DNA from 2 places in the Streptomyces sp. NPDC014861 genome. Region 2 is predicted to be linked to the other one. Evidence: riboswitches for the same ligand, from Rfam matches in the RefSeq annotation. Region 2 holds a riboswitch; the other holds the start of a gene.
The links. A riboswitch is a leader RNA that binds a small molecule or an ion and turns the genes downstream of it on or off. The one in region 2 is predicted to bind glycine.
Positions count from the first base shown of each region.

Region 1: another riboswitch for glycine. It lies ahead of gcvP (aminomethyl-transferring glycine dehydrogenase); the one in region 2 lies ahead of gcvT (glycine cleavage system aminomethyltransferase GcvT).

Region 1 is NZ_JBIBWV010000013.1:7,099-14,397, forward strand. It holds gene ACF1BN_RS23870 (MerR family transcriptional regulator) at 1-399, shown strand, start outside; gene ACF1BN_RS23875 (bifunctional nuclease family protein) at 490-957, shown strand; gene ACF1BN_RS23880 (MerR family transcriptional regulator) at 1,170-1,811, shown strand; gene ACF1BN_RS23885 (DNA polymerase IV) at 1,954-3,441, shown strand; gene ACF1BN_RS23890 (PRC-barrel domain-containing protein) at 3,853-4,224, opposite strand; glycine riboswitch at 4,338-4,437, shown strand; gene gcvP (aminomethyl-transferring glycine dehydrogenase) at 4,617-7,299, shown strand, end outside.
Region 2 is NZ_JBIBWV010000007.1:245,391-252,689, reverse strand. It holds gene ACF1BN_RS17500 (L-serine ammonia-lyase) at 1-171, opposite strand, end outside; gene glyA (serine hydroxymethyltransferase) at 335-1,606, opposite strand; gene gcvH (glycine cleavage system protein GcvH) at 1,630-2,007, opposite strand; gene gcvT (glycine cleavage system aminomethyltransferase GcvT) at 2,118-3,233, opposite strand; glycine riboswitch at 3,386-3,486, opposite strand; gene ACF1BN_RS17480 (AAA family ATPase) at 3,661-4,323, shown strand; gene ACF1BN_RS17475 (enhanced serine sensitivity protein SseB) at 4,435-5,175, shown strand; gene ACF1BN_RS17470 (enhanced serine sensitivity protein SseB C-terminal domain-containing protein) at 5,267-6,055, shown strand; gene ACF1BN_RS17465 (ABC transporter substrate-binding protein) at 6,281-7,299, shown strand, end outside.

The DNA.
Region 1 (7,299 bases), on a different contig from region 2:
TCGGACGCCGAGGCGGCCGAGCGTCCGACCGGCACGCGCCTGGGCCGGGCCGAGCTGGTCGCCGCGGCCGGGGTCACCGAGGTCGATCTGGTGCAGTGGGAGTCGTACGGCCTGATCGGCGAGAGCGAGGGCGGCGGCTACGACGCGGAGAGCGTGAACGTGGCCCGGATCGTCGCCGATCTGGGGCGGTTCGGGCTCGAACCCCGGCATCTGCGGGCCGTGAAGGCGTCCGCGGACCGGGAGGCCGGGCTGATCGGGCAGGTGGTGGCGCCGCTGCGCCGGCACCGCAATCCGCAGACCAGGGCCCACGCCGAGGAGACCGCCGCAGAGCTGGCGCAGCTGTCGGTGCGGCTGCACGCCGCGCTGGTGCAGACGGCCCTCGGGATCCGCCTCCAGTGACGCTCTCCCGTGCCTCCCGTGCGGGGGCGCGGGGGTGCTGAGCGGGGGCCCGACTATCCAAACCGGTCGGGCACGTCCTAGGGTTGCTGTGTGAACGAGCTCGACGTTGTGGGTGTCCGGGTGGAAATGCCCTCCAACCAGCCGATCGTTCTCCTGCGCGAGGTGGGAGGCGACCGGTACCTTCCCATCTGGATCGGACCCGGCGAGGCGACCGCGATCGCCTTCGCCCAGCAGGGCATGGCCCCGCCCCGGCCGCTGACGCACGACCTGTTCAAGGACGTGCTGGAGGCCGTGGGGCAGGAGCTGACCCAGGTGCGCATCACCGATCTGCGGGACGGCGTGTTCTACGCCGAGCTGGTCTTCGCCAGCGGCGTGGAGGTGAGCGCGCGGCCGTCCGACGCCATAGCCCTGGCCCTGCGGACCGGTTCGCCGATCTTCGGCAGCGACGGTGTCCTCGACGACGCCGGCATCGCGATCCCCGACGAGCAGGAGGACGAGGTGGAGAAGTTCCGCGAGTTCCTCGACCAGATCTCGCCGGAGGACTTCGGGAGCCAGTGACCGGTCGGTCCCGGGCGCCGGTTCGATGAGGCCGCGAACGGGGCGGCCGGAGAGCGCTGTCGGCGCATTCGAGTAGCCTTTCCCCGGAGTGGGGCACGTGAAACCACTCTCTGGGTGATTATCACTCGGCGTGCCGAGTGTGGCGATCGTTGACGCACCCCTAGCGACTGCCTACCTTCGAGTGGGCAGGTCAAGGACGGAGGGTCGGCGTGATGAGCAGCGCGGACGGTACGGCAGGGAGCTCGCTCGGACGCGTGTCCGAGGAGAGCGGTCCGTATCCGCTTCACGGGAGTGCGGGCGACCTCGACCACGGCAGTGGGGGCGGCTTCGAGACGGAGACGGGCGCCGGAGTGGCGGACGAGGCGATCGGCTACCGGGGGCCCACGGCCTGCGCGGCCGCCGGCATCACCTACCGCCAGTTGGACTACTGGGCGCGCACCGGGCTCGTCGAGCCGAGCGTGCGGCCCGCTTACGGCTCCGGGACGCAGCGGCTCTACAGCTTCCGCGACGTCGTCGTCCTGAAGATCGTCAAGCGGTTCCTCGACACGGGCGTCGCCCTCCAGAACATCCGGGCCGCCGTGCAGCACCTGCGCGCCCGCGGTTTCCGCGACCTGGAGCGGATGACGCTGATGAGCGACGGGGCGACCGTCTACGAGTGCTCCTCGCCCGACGAGGTGGTCTCCCTGCTCCAGGGCGGACAGGGCGTCTTCGGCATCGCGGTGGGTGTCGTCTGGCGCGACGTCGAGTCGGCGCTGTCGCAGCTGCACGGGGAGCGCGTGGACACCGGCGAGACGCTGGTCCGGCACAACCCGCAGGACGAACTGGCCCGGCGGCGGCGCGACCGGGCCGTCTGAGGCCTCTCCCGGGACCCGGTCCCGGCGGGTCCCCTCCCCGGGTGCGTCTCCGGCGCGGTCCTCCGCGCGGGTGCTCCCGGCGTTTGTATGGTCCTGTCGCCCGTACGGGCGATTGTCAGTGACGTGAGGCAGCATCGGAGACGTGAGAGCCGCCCCCACGATCCTGCATCTGGACATGGATGCCTTCTTCGCCGCCGCCGAGCAGGCGTCGAAGCCGAGCCTGCGCGGCAAGCCGGTCGTGGTCGGCGGGCTCGGGCCGCGCGGGGTGGTCGCCACGGCGTCGTACGAGGCGCGGCGCTTCGGGGTGCACTCGGCCATGCCGATGGGACAGGCGCGGCGGCTCGTGCCCAACGCCGCGTATCTCGTGCCGCGCTTCGCCTTCTACCGGGCGATCAGCGGGCAGGTCATGGAGCTTCTGGGGCGGCTGTCGCCGCTGGTGGAGCCGCTCAGCCTCGACGAGGCGTTCGTGGACCTGGAGGCCGGCGGGCTGGCGGAGGACAGCGCGGGCGCGCGGGCCGTGGGGGAGCGGCTGCGGGCCGAGATCCTGGCGACGACGGGACTGACCGGGTCGGTGGGGCTCGCCGGGTCGAAGATGCTCGCGAAGATCGCCTCGGAGGAGGCGAAGCCTGACGGGCTGGTCCTGTACGAGCCGGGCACCGAGCGGGTGCTGCTCGCGCCCCGGTCGGTGCGGATCATCCCCGGGGTGGGGCCGGCCACCGGCGACCATCTGCGGCGGGCCGGGATCACGACGGTCGCCGACCTGGTGGAGGCGGGGGAGGACGAACTCGTGCGGATCCTGGGGCGGTCCCACGGGGCCTCGCTGTACCGGATGGCGCTCGGGCACGACGACCGGCCCGTGGTGGCCGAGCGGGACGCCAAATCGGTCTCGGTCGAGGACACCTTCGACATCGACCTGCACGACCGGCTGCGGATCCGGCTGGAGGTGGAGCGGCTGGCCGAGCGGTGCGTGGCGCGACTGCGGGGGTCGGGACACTCGGGGCGGACGATCGTCCTGAAGGTGCGCCGCTTCGACTTCTCGACGCTGACCCGGTCCGAGACCCTGCGGGGGCCGACGGACGATCCCCTGGTGGTGCGGGAGGCGGCGGAGCGGCTGCTCGAACTGGTCGACACCACGGGTGGGGTGCGGCTGCTGGGGGTCGGGGTGAGCGGGCTCGCCGACTACACGCAGGAGGACCTGTTCGCCCAGGCGGAGGCGGAGGCCGAAGCGGGAGCGGGAGCGGCGGCGGAGGCCGTGGCCGAGGCCGGCGCCGGGGCAGAGGCGGAGATCGGGAGCGCGGTGGTCGGGGGAGCCGCCGGGCCGGCGGGGGCCGGGGAGGAGGGAGCGGTGGAGGCCGTGTCCGTGCCGGGGACGGCGGCGGAGGCCGTCGAACGCCGGTGGGCGCCGGGGAACGACGTACGGCACGCGGTGCTGGGTGCCGGCTGGGTGCAGGGCAGCGGGCTCGGGCGGGTCACCGTCCGTTTCGAGGAGCCCGGCAGCACCGTGCCGGGGCGGGTGCGGACCTTCGCGGTGGACGACCCGGAGCTGGAACCGTCCGATCCGCTGCCGCTGGTGCCCGGCGGGGCGACGGGGGCGGAGGGCGCCGCCAGGGTCGCGCCGTTGGGCGGGTGACCGGTCACCGGGTGACCGGGTGACCTGGTGAGGCGGACGCTGGGGAGGCGTCCGGCGGGTTCGCTCGGGTACGGGCGGTACCGGCCCGGGCCGGTGTGAGGGGCCCGATGAGGGTGTGCGGCCGGGCGGGGGTCCTGCGCGGTGCTCGGGAGGTTGTGGGGGCCGTTCGGTCCTCGGCGGGGGCGTGGGGACCGGGGCAGCCGGCCCGAGTTCGGCCGGGTGGGCGGGCAGCCGTCCGGTCCGAGCGGTCCGCGTGCGGGCCGAGCCGACCTCGGCCCGATTCGGCTGGACCTCGGCTCGTGTCCCGCTCGACCTCGGCTCGACATCGGCCCGAGCCCCGAGCCCCGAGCCGGGCGGACCGGCTGGGGGCGGCCCGAGGGCTTGTCCGGTGGTGGCGGGGGAGGGGCGCGGCTAGGCGGCGTCGTCCTGGCCGGCGAGGCGGCCGAAGTCGGGGATCGCCTCCGGTGCGGGCGGGAGCGCCAGCTCGTAGTGGCGGTAGAGCTGGAGCTCCTGCTCGGGGGAGAGGTGGCGGCCCACGCCGAAGTCCGGCGCGTCCTTGATCAGGGAACGCTCGAACGGGATGTGCAGGCCGTCGTCGGCCAGCTCGCTGGGCTCCAGCGGGACGAAGGCGTCCCGGCTGAACAGCCCGGTGCGGACGGCGGCCCACTCGGGTACGCCGGTCGCGTCGTCCAGGTACACCTCGTCCACGGTTCCGATCTTGTGCCCGTTCCGGTCGTACGCCTTGCGGCCGATCAGGCTGCGCGGATCGATGTCGGTCTGCACGGTCCCTCCAACTGGTCGCAACTGCTCCACACCCCTACGAAAGTGCACATCCGAGATGTCGGCCACTTGAGCGATGGGGGCGACAAGCGCGCTGGTAGGCTGGCTGTGGCTGTCGACACCGTGCGGGAGAGTCCTCCGGAGAAGGTTTCCGGGGGCGCCGAAGGAGCAAATCCTCCCCGGAATCTCTCAGGCACCCGGTACCGCGCGGGCGAGGTCACTCTGGAAAGCAGGGCGGGAGTCCGACGGCATCCGCTCTCACCGACGGTGAAAGCCGGCGTGCCCACGGGCGTGCCGGTGAAGCTCTCAGGTTGAGATGACAGAGGGGGAGGCCGTCCGGGCACCCGCGCCGTGGTGCCCCTCGCAGGTCGTGACGACCAGGAGGCCCCCGCATCATGACCGCCAACCGCACCCCGCTCTCCGAGCTCGAGCAGGGCATCCCCTTCGAGCAGCGGCACATCGGACCCGACGCCGAGGCGCGGGCCAAGATGCTCGCCCAGGTCGGCTACGGCTCCCTCGACGAGCTGACCGCCGCCGCGGTGCCGGACGTCATCAAGAACGCCGAGGCGCTGGACCTCCCCGGCGCCCGCACCGAGGCCGAGGTCCTGGCCGAGCTGCGCCGGCTCGCCGACCGCAACGAGGTCCTCGCCCCGATGATCGGCCTCGGCTACCACGGCACCTTCACCCCGCCGGTCGTCCTGCGCAACGTCATGGAGAACCCGGCCTGGTACACGGCGTACACGCCCTACCAGCCGGAGATCTCGCAGGGCCGCCTGGAGGCGCTGCTCAACTTCCAGACGATGGTCGCCGACCTGACCGGTCTGCCCACCTCCGGCGCCTCCCTGCTCGACGAGGGCACCGCGGCCGCCGAGGCCATGTCGCTCTCCCGCCGCGTCGGCAAGGTCAAGAACGGCGTCTTCCTGGTCGACGCCGACGCCCTGCCGCAGACCATCGCCGTCATCGAGACCCGCGCCGAGCCGACCGGCGTCGAGGTCGTCGTCGCCGACCTGGGCGAGGGCATCCCGGCGGAGGTCGCCGAGCGCGGTGTCTTCGGCGTCCTGATCCAGTACCCCGGTGCCTCCGGCGCCGTCCGTGACATCAAGCCGCTGATCGACGCCGCCCACGAACTCGGCGCGATCGTGACCGTCGCCGCCGACCTGCTCGCCCTCACCCTGCTCGTGTCGCCCGGCTCGCTCGGCGCCGACATCGCCGTCGGCACCACCCAGCGCTTCGGCGTGCCGATGGGCTTCGGCGGTCCGCACGCCGGCTACATGGCCGTCCAGGACAAGCACGCCCGCTCCCTCCCCGGCCGCCTCGTCGGAGTCTCCGTCGACGCCGACGGGAACAAGGCGTACCGCCTCGCGCTCCAGACCCGCGAGCAGCACATCCGCCGCGAGAAGGCCACCAGCAACATCTGCACCGCCCAAGTGCTCCTCGCCGTCATGGCCGGCATGTACGCCGTGTACCACGGTCCCGACGGTCTCCGGCAGATCGCCCAGCGCACCCACCGGTACGCGGCGATCCTCGCCTCCGGCCTGACCGCCGGGGGCGTCGAGCTCACCCAGGGCGCGTTCTTCGACACGCTCACCGCCCGCGTGCCCGGCCGCGCCGACGCCGTCGTCGCCGCCGCCCGCGAGGCCGGCGTCAACCTGTACCGCGTGGACGCCGACCGCGTCTCGATGTCCTGCGACGAGACCACCGGCCGCGCCCAGCTCGCCGCCGTCTGGGGCGCCTTCGGCGTCGAGGCCGACGTGGAGGCCCTGGACGCCGCCACCGAGGACGGCCTCCCGGCCGGACTGCTGCGCTCCGACGCGTACCTGACCCACCCGGTCTTCCACGCGCACCGCTCCGAGACCTCGATGCTGCGCTACCTGCGCCGCCTCTCGGACCGCGACTACGCGCTCGACCGCGGCATGATCCCGCTCGGCTCCTGCACCATGAAGCTGAACGCGACCACCGAGATGGAGCCGGTGACCTGGCCCGAGTTCGGCCAGATCCACCCCTTCGCGCCGATCGACCAGGCCCAGGGCTACGTCACGCTCATCACCGAGCTGGAGGAGCGCCTGGCCGAGGTCACCGGCTACGACAAGGTCTCGATCCAGCCCAACGCCGGTTCGCAGGGCGAGCTGGCCGGCCTCCTCGCGGTCCGCGCCTACCACCGCGCCAACGGCGACGAGCAGCGCACCGTCTGTCTCATCCCGTCCTCCGCGCACGGCACCAACGCCGCCTCCGCGGTGATGGCCGGCATGAAGGTCGTCGTCGTGAAGACCGCCGAGGACGGCGAGGTCGACGTCGAGGACCTGCGCGCCAAGATCGCGCAGCACCGTGACGAGCTCTCGGTGCTGATGATCACCTACCCGTCGACGCACGGCGTCTTCGAGGAGCACGTCGCCGACATCTGCGCCGAGGTCCACGAGGCCGGCGGCCAGGTGTACGTCGACGGCGCCAACCTCAACGCCCTGGTCGGCCTCGCCAAGCCGGGCCACTTCGGCGGCGACGTCTCGCACCTCAACCTGCACAAGACCTTCTGCATCCCGCACGGCGGCGGCGGCCCCGGCGTCGGCCCGGTCGGCGTCCGCGCCCACCTCGCCCCGTACCTGCCGAACCACCCGCTCCAGCCCACCGCGGGCCCGGAGACCGGCGTCGGCCCGATCTCGGCCGCCCCGTGGGGCTCCGCCGGCATCCTGCCCATCTCCTGGACCTACGTCCGCCTGATGGGCGGCGAGGGCCTCACGCGCGCCACCCAGGTCGCCGTCCTCGCGGCGAACTACATCGCCAAGCGCCTGGAGCCGCACTACCCGGTCCTCTACACCGGCCCGGCCGGGCTCGTCGCCCACGAGTGCATCGTGGACCTGCGCCCGCTCACCAAGGCCACCGGCGTCTCCGTCGACGACATCGCCAAGCGCCTCATCGACTACGGCTTCCACGCGCCGACCATGTCCTTCCCGGTCGCCGGCACGCTGATGATCGAGCCGACCGAGTCCGAGGACCTGGCCGAGCTGGACCGCTTCTGCGACACGATGATCGCGATCCGCGCCGAGATCGAGAAGGTCGCCTCCGGCGAGTGGCCCGCCGAGG
Region 2 (7,299 bases):
GGTGGCGCCGAGCGAGCCGTACAGCTCCGCCCGGACCTTCGCGGTCCCCGCGAGCAGGCCCTCGTTCTTCAGCCGGCGGGCGAACATCCGGGCCGCGCGCATGGGGCCCACCGTGTGGGAGCTCGACGGACCGATGCCGATCGAGAACAGGTCGAAGACCGAGATGGCCACGGGAGGACTCCTTGTGGGGGGCTAGACGCCGTTGTCTGCCGGGGTGGAGCAGAAGAGCGTGAAGACGTGACGACATGGGGCGGGGCACCGCGCCTCACTGTCCAGTGTGCGCGGTGCCCCGGAACTTTCGAACGAACGAACCCAGGAACGAAAGCGTACGAAATTACTTCAGGCCGGGGTACAGCGGGTGCTTGTCGGCCAGAGCGGTCACACGGGCCTTCAGGGACTCGGCCTTGTCCGCGTCGAAGCCCGGCTTCAGCGTCTCGGCGATGATGTCGGCGACCTCGGTGAAGTCCTCGGCGGTGAAGCCGCGGGTGGCGAGGGCCGGCGTGCCGATGCGCAGACCGGAGGTGACCATCGGCGGGCGCGGGTCGTTCGGAACGGCGTTCCGGTTGACCGTGATGCCGACCTCGTGCAGCCGGTCCTCGGCCTGCTGGCCGTCGAGCTCGGAGTCGCGCAGGTCCACCAGGACCAGGTGCACGTCCGTGCCGCCGGAGGCGACCGCGACACCGTGCTCGGTGACGTCGTCCCGGACCAGGCGCTCGGCCAGGATGCGGGCGCCGTCCACGGTGCGCTGCTGGCGCTCCTTGAACTCCTCCGAGGCCGCGACCTTGAAGGAGACGGCCTTGGCCGCGATCACGTGCTCCAGCGGACCGCCCTGGAAGCCGGGGAAGACCGCGGAGTTCAGCTTCTTCGCGAACTCCTTGCCCCGGGCGAGGATGATGCCGCCGCGCGGGCCGCCGAGCGTCTTGTGCGTGGTGGAGGTCACCACGTCCGCGTACGGGACCGGGTTCGGGTGCAGACCGGCCGCGACCAGGCCGGCGAAGTGGGCCATGTCGACCCACAGGTACGCCTCGACCTCGTCGGCGATCCGGCGGAACTCCGCGAAGTCCAGCTGACGCGGGTACGCCGACCAGCCCGCGATGATCACCTTCGGGCGGTGCTCCTTGGCCAGGCGCTCGACCTCGGCCATGTCGACCAGGCCGGCCTCGTCCACGTGGTACGCGACCACCTCGAACTGCTTGCCCGAGAAGTTCAGGCGCATGCCGTGGGTCAGGTGGCCGCCGTGGGCCAGGTCCAGACCGAGGATCGTGTCGCCCGGCTGGGCGATCGCGAAGAGGGCGGCCTGGTTGGCGGAGGCGCCGGAGTGCGGCTGCACGTTGGCGTACTCGGCGCCGAACAGCTCCTTCACCCGGTCGATCGCGATCTGCTCGGCCACGTCGACGTGCTCGCAGCCACCGTAGTAGCGGCGGCCCGGGTAACCCTCGGCGTACTTGTTGGTGAGGACGGAGCCCTGGGCCTCCATGACCGCGACCGGAGCGAAGTTCTCCGAGGCGATCATCTCGAGGGTGGACTGCTGACGGCCGAGCTCGGCGTCGACGGCGGCGGCGACGTCGGGGTCCAGCTCGTGGAGGGGAGTGTTCAGAAGCGACATGAAGCGATCCCTAGGGGTCTCGGTCAGCCTGCGGTGAAAGCGGTGTACTCGTCGGCGGTGAGCAGCGCGTCCGGCTCACCCGAGATGCGTACCTTGAACAGCCAGCCGCCCTCGAAGGGGGCGGAGTTCACCAGCGAGGGGTCGTCGACGACGTCCTGGTTGGCCTCGACGATCTCGCCCGTCACCGGGGCGTAGAGGTCGCTGACGGACTTCGTCGACTCCAGCTCGCCACAGGACTCGCCCGCGGTCACGGTCGCGCCGACCTCGGGGAGCTGCACGTAGACGACGTCACCGAGCGCGTTGGCCGCGTGCTCCGTGATGCCGACCGTGGCGACGCCGTCCTCGACGGCCGACAGCCACTCGTGCTCCTTGCTGTAGCGAAGCTGCTGGGGGTTGCTCATGGCCTGATTCTCCTGGATCGGGGGAGTGCGGATGTACGGGGGTCTTGCGGGGTGAGACGTGTCCTGAGACGAATGCGTCACGTCCGGGGCGGCCCCGGACGGGCGCCCGCCTACTTCTGGCGCTTGTAGAACGGCAGCGCCACGACCTTGTACGGCTCGTGGGTGCCGCGGATGTCCACCCCTACACCCTCGGTGCCGGGGGCGGCGTGCGCGGCGTCGACGTACGCCATCGCGATCGGCTCGCCGAGCGTCGGGGAGGGGGCGCCGGAGGTGATCTCGCCGACCACCTCGTCGCCGGCGACGACGGCCATGCCGGCGCGCGGGACGCGGCGGCCCTCGGCGATCAGGCCGACCAGCTTGCGCGGCGGGGCGGTCTCGGCGCGCTCGGCGGCGGCCTCCAGCGCCTTGCGGCCGACGAAGTCGCCCGGCTTCTCGAACTTCACGACGCGGCCGAGACCGGCGTCGAAGGGGGTCAGGGAGGTGGTCAGCTCGTGCCCGTAGAGCGGCATGCCCGCCTCCAGGCGCAGCGTGTCGCGGCAGGAGAGGCCGCACGGGATCAGGCCGACGCCCGCGCCCGCCTCGGTCAGCGCCGTCCACACGCCCTCGGCGTGCTCGGGCTTCAGGAAGAGTTCGAAGCCGTCCTCGCCGGTGTAGCCGGTCCTGGCGATCAGCGCCGGGACGCCGGCGACCGTGCCGGGCAGGCCCGCGTAGTACTTCAGGCCGTCCAGGTCGGCGTCGGTGAGCTGCTTCAGGATGCCGGGGGACTCCGGGCCCTGCACGGCGAGCAGGGCGTACGCGTCGCGGTCGTCGCGGACCTCGGCGTCGAAGCCGCCGGAGCGGGCCACCAGGGCGTCCAGGACGATCTGCGCGTTGGAGGCGTTGGCGACGACCATGTACTCGGTCTCGCCCAGGCGGTAGACGATCAGGTCGTCGAGGATGCCGCCGTCCTCCTGGCAGATCATCGTGTAGCGGGCGCGGCCGTTGCCCACCGTGGAGATGTTGCCGACCAGGGCGAAGTCGAGCAGGTCGACCGCCTGCGGGCCGGTGACGGTGATCTCGCCCATGTGGGAGAGGTCGAAGAGGCCGGCCCTGGTGCGGACGGCGTTGTGCTCGTCGCGCTCGCTGCCGTACCGGAGCGGCATGTCCCAGCCGGCGAAGTCGGTCATGGTCGCGCCCAGCGAACGATGCAGGGCATCGAGGGCGGTCAGACGGGGGGTGGTGCTCATGATGGACGTGGCTCCCGGGTCCCGAAGGCGGAAAACATGACAGGCAAGGACGTTCCTCCCCATCTGTCATGGAACCTGAGAGGTTCACCGGGGGCATCCCCGGCTTGCACCTTGGGTGGGGACACGACAGGTGTCCCGCTTTTCAGATCTGCCTCATCCACGCGGTACGGGGCCTGAGAGATTCAAGGGAGGGTCTTGCTCCTTCGGCGCCCGGACGGCCGAGGCCGGTCCGGAACTCTCCCGCGCGGATTCGAGCGGCCGGTATGCGGTTGTAGGGCGCGGCACGCGCCTGGCGCGCACATCATCGCACGCGGTGTCGGCGCCGCAAATCGCTTGTCTCGGATTACCGTTTCTTTACACTTCGTGGGCAAGGGTCTCCGTGAGGTCTCCCGGTACGTCCTCCGGGGACCCGACAGGGGGAGCAGCGATGAGGATCCAGCACACCGGCGTCTTCGCGACCGACGCCGCCATACCCGCTCCGCGGGCCCGCGCCAGGACCCGCGCGCGCGGGCGCGTCGTGCGGGACCTGCGCGAGCGCGGCGGCCGCGGGCCGCGCGCCCTCACCTTCGCCGCCGGCGACGTCGTGGTCGTCTCCGGACTGCCCGGCAGCGGCAAGTCCACGCTGCTGCGGCGGGCCGCCGAGGGCCGCGGGATCGACTCGCAGGACGCCCGGGAGCGCTGGGAGGCCCGGATGCCCCGCCTGCTGCCGTACGCGCTCTACCGCCCGCTGGTCCGGGTCGCGCACTACGCCGGGCTGTACCGGGCGCTGCGCTCCGGCGCCGGCGTCGTCGTCCACGACTGCGGCACCCAGTCCTGGGTCCGCGGCTGGCTCGCCCGCTCCGCCGCCCGCCGCGGCCGCGCCCTCCACCTGGTCCTCCTCGACGTCGACCCGGCCACCGCCGTGGACGGCCAGCGCGAGCGGGGCCGGGGGGTGTCCGCGTACGCCTTCGCCCGGCACCGCAGGGCCGTCGGCCGGCTCGTCGCCGCCGTCGAGTCCGGCCGGCTGCCCCGCGGCTGCGCCTCCGCCACCCTCCTCGACCGGGACGCCGCCGGCGCGCTGCGCCGCCTCGGCTTCCGCGAGGCCGGCTGAGACCCGCGCCCGCCGCGGGTGCGGGTTTCTGGTCACGGCCGGGGCGGGGCGGCGTTAGGGTGCTGCGGGACGGCCGGGACCAGGGCCGTGCGAGGAGGGGACGGAACCACCGTGGACGTGACGTGGCCGGGCAACGAGCTGGAGGAGGCGCTGGCCGCCGCGCTCGGGGAGCCCGCGGCCGGAGGCCGGCTCATCGAGGTGCTCGGCCGGAGCCCCGTCTGGGTCCCGCTGCCCAACGGCGGCGGTCCCGACAGCCCCGACCTGGACCTCGCCACGATGGAGATCGGCGGCGCCGCCTACGTCCCCGTCTACAGCTCGCGGGAGCAGTTCCTCGCCTGCGTCGGTGACCACATGTCCTTCACCGTCGCCCCCGCCCGCGACTTCGCCCGCGGCCTGCCCCCGCAGCTCGGCATCGCCGTGAACCCCGGCGGCGTCGTCGGCGTCCCGCTGCCCCCGCCCGCCGTCGCCGAACTCTGCCGGGTCGGCCGCACCGCGCTCGACGGACCCGCGTCCGGCGGCCGGGTCCGGCTCTTCGAGCCCGACTGGCAGGACGACCCGGTCGACTTCCTCGCCGCGGCCTCCGCCGAGTTCGAGGCCACCGGTGTCGTCGCCAGCGCCCGCCGCACCCTCGCCAGCGTCGAGGGCACCGAGCCGGCGCTCTTCATCGGCGTCCAGCTCACCGGCTGGGACGGCGTCGACCGCAACGCCCCGCTGGACGCCCTCGGCCGCGCCCTCGGCCGTGTCGAGGTGGCCTGGCCGGTCAACCTCATCCTGCTGGACATGGCCGCCGACCCCGTCGGCGACTGGATGCTGGAACAGGTGCGCCCCTTCTACCTGCGCACCGCCGGATGACCCCCGGCCCTGTCTAAGCTGGACCGACCGAACGACCGAGACGACCGAACGGCCGAACCGAGCCGTACCAGACAGAGGGGCGGAACCCAGGGTGAGCGCGTCAGGCGCGACCGGACAGGTCGAGCACATGCTGCGCCAGGTGGCGCCCGGACGCTACGACGCGTACGAGGGACTGCTGCACGCCCTGGCCGACGGCGAGTTGTACATGCTGCTCTGGCAGGGCTCGGCGGGCTCGCCGGAGGCCCAGTACGGCAACATGGAGGTCGACGGGTACGGCTACGCCCCCTGCGTCACCTCGCCCGGCGAACTCTCCGCGTCCGGCTGGAACCGCTCCCACGAGTGCGTCACGGGCCGCGAGATCGCCCGCGCCCTCTACCCGGAGCGCTGGGGCGTCTGGCTGAATCCGCACGCCCCCGGCGGCGGCGTCGGCATCCCCTGGGTCGACCTGCGCCGGATCGCCACCGGCCTCGACCGGATGCCCGCGGGACCGCTGCGGGTCTCCGAACCCGCGCTGGAGATCCCGCAGTTCTACGCCCAGCTCACCCAGAACGCGCACCGGACGCCCGCCGTCCGCTCGCTCCGCCGCGGCTGGGTCCAGCCCGCCCTCGGCACCCCGTACCTGGTCATCGGCCTCGACCTGTACGACGGTTCGTCGGCGGCGGTGGACGAGGTGCGGGCGATGATGCGCCAGTCGATCGGCGCCGTGCCCGAGGGCCTGCCCGTCTCGACGGTCGCGCTCTCCGACGCGTACGACCCGGTGGCGCTCTGGCTGAAGGCCCACGCCCGGCCCTTCTACGACCGCGAGGCCCACGGCTCACCGTCCCAGCATGCGGGATCCCACCGTCCGGGATACGGATACCCGCCCGCGCGGCACCGCTGACGCCCGCCCCGCCCGCACGCCCCGCTCTGGCCGAAATTGCTTGCCAGGGCGGGGTTTTGCGTCTACTTGGGACCGCTCCAGCCGTCGATGTCCGGCATCGGACCGTTTTGGTGAGTGTCCGGGTCTCAGGTTGGTATCACCGCTATGCGGACTGTTCTCTGCCGCGTCACTCGCCAGTAGCGTTCGGCCGGTCAAGACCACACATGGCGACCCAGGGGTGGACCCATGCGCATACTCAATTCCCGGTCGACCCGGGCTCTGACGGCGGCCATCGCGGTCGGCCTCATCGCCACGGGCTGTGCGAGCGAGCGGAAGGAGGGGGACAAGGGCGGGGCCAAGGACACCTTCGTGTTCGGCGCCCCGGGAGACCCGGCCTCCCTCGACCCGGCCCTCGCGAGCGACGGCGAGACCTTCCGGGTCACCCGGCAGGCCTTCGAGGCGCTCCTGGAGCACGAGCCCGGCGGCAGCCAGCTGGTGGGCGGGCTCGCCGAGAAGTGGTCGAGCAACCCCGAGGGCACCGTCTGGACCTTCAACCTCCGCAAGGGCGTGAAGTTCCACGACGGCGAGGCCTTCGACGCGAAGGCGGTCTGCGCCAACTACGACTACTGGTTCAACTGGAAGGGCACCTACCAGTCGAGCGCGGTCTCGTACTACTGGCAGACCATCATGGGCGGCTTCAAGGCCAACGAGGACAAGGAGACGCCCAAGGCGAACTACAAGTCCTGCACGGTCAAGGACGACGCCACCGCCGTCATCGAGGTCTTCGAGCCCTCCGCGAACCTGCCCGGCGGCTTCTCCCTGAACGCCCTCGCGATCCACTCGCCCAAGGCGATCGCGGAGTACGCGAAGCAGCAGGTCACCGAGGCCGGCGACGCCATCACGTACCCCAAGTACAGCCAGGAGGCCGGCACGGTCGCCGGCACCGGCCCGTACAAGATCACGAAGTGGAACAAGGGCAACAAGGAAGTCGCCCTGGAGCGCTTCGACGACTACTGGGGCGAGAAGGCCAAGGTGAAGAACCTGGTCTTCCGCACGATCGACACCGAGGACGGCCGCCGCCAGGCGCTCCAGGCCGGCGACATCGACGGCTACGACCTCGTCGCCCCCGCCGACATCAAGACCCTCGAGGGCGCGGGCTTCCAGGTCCCGACCCGCGACGTCTTCAACCTGCTCTACCTCGGCATGACGCAGGAGGCCAACCCGGCGCTGAAGAAGCCCGAGGTCCGCCAGGCCATCGCGCACGC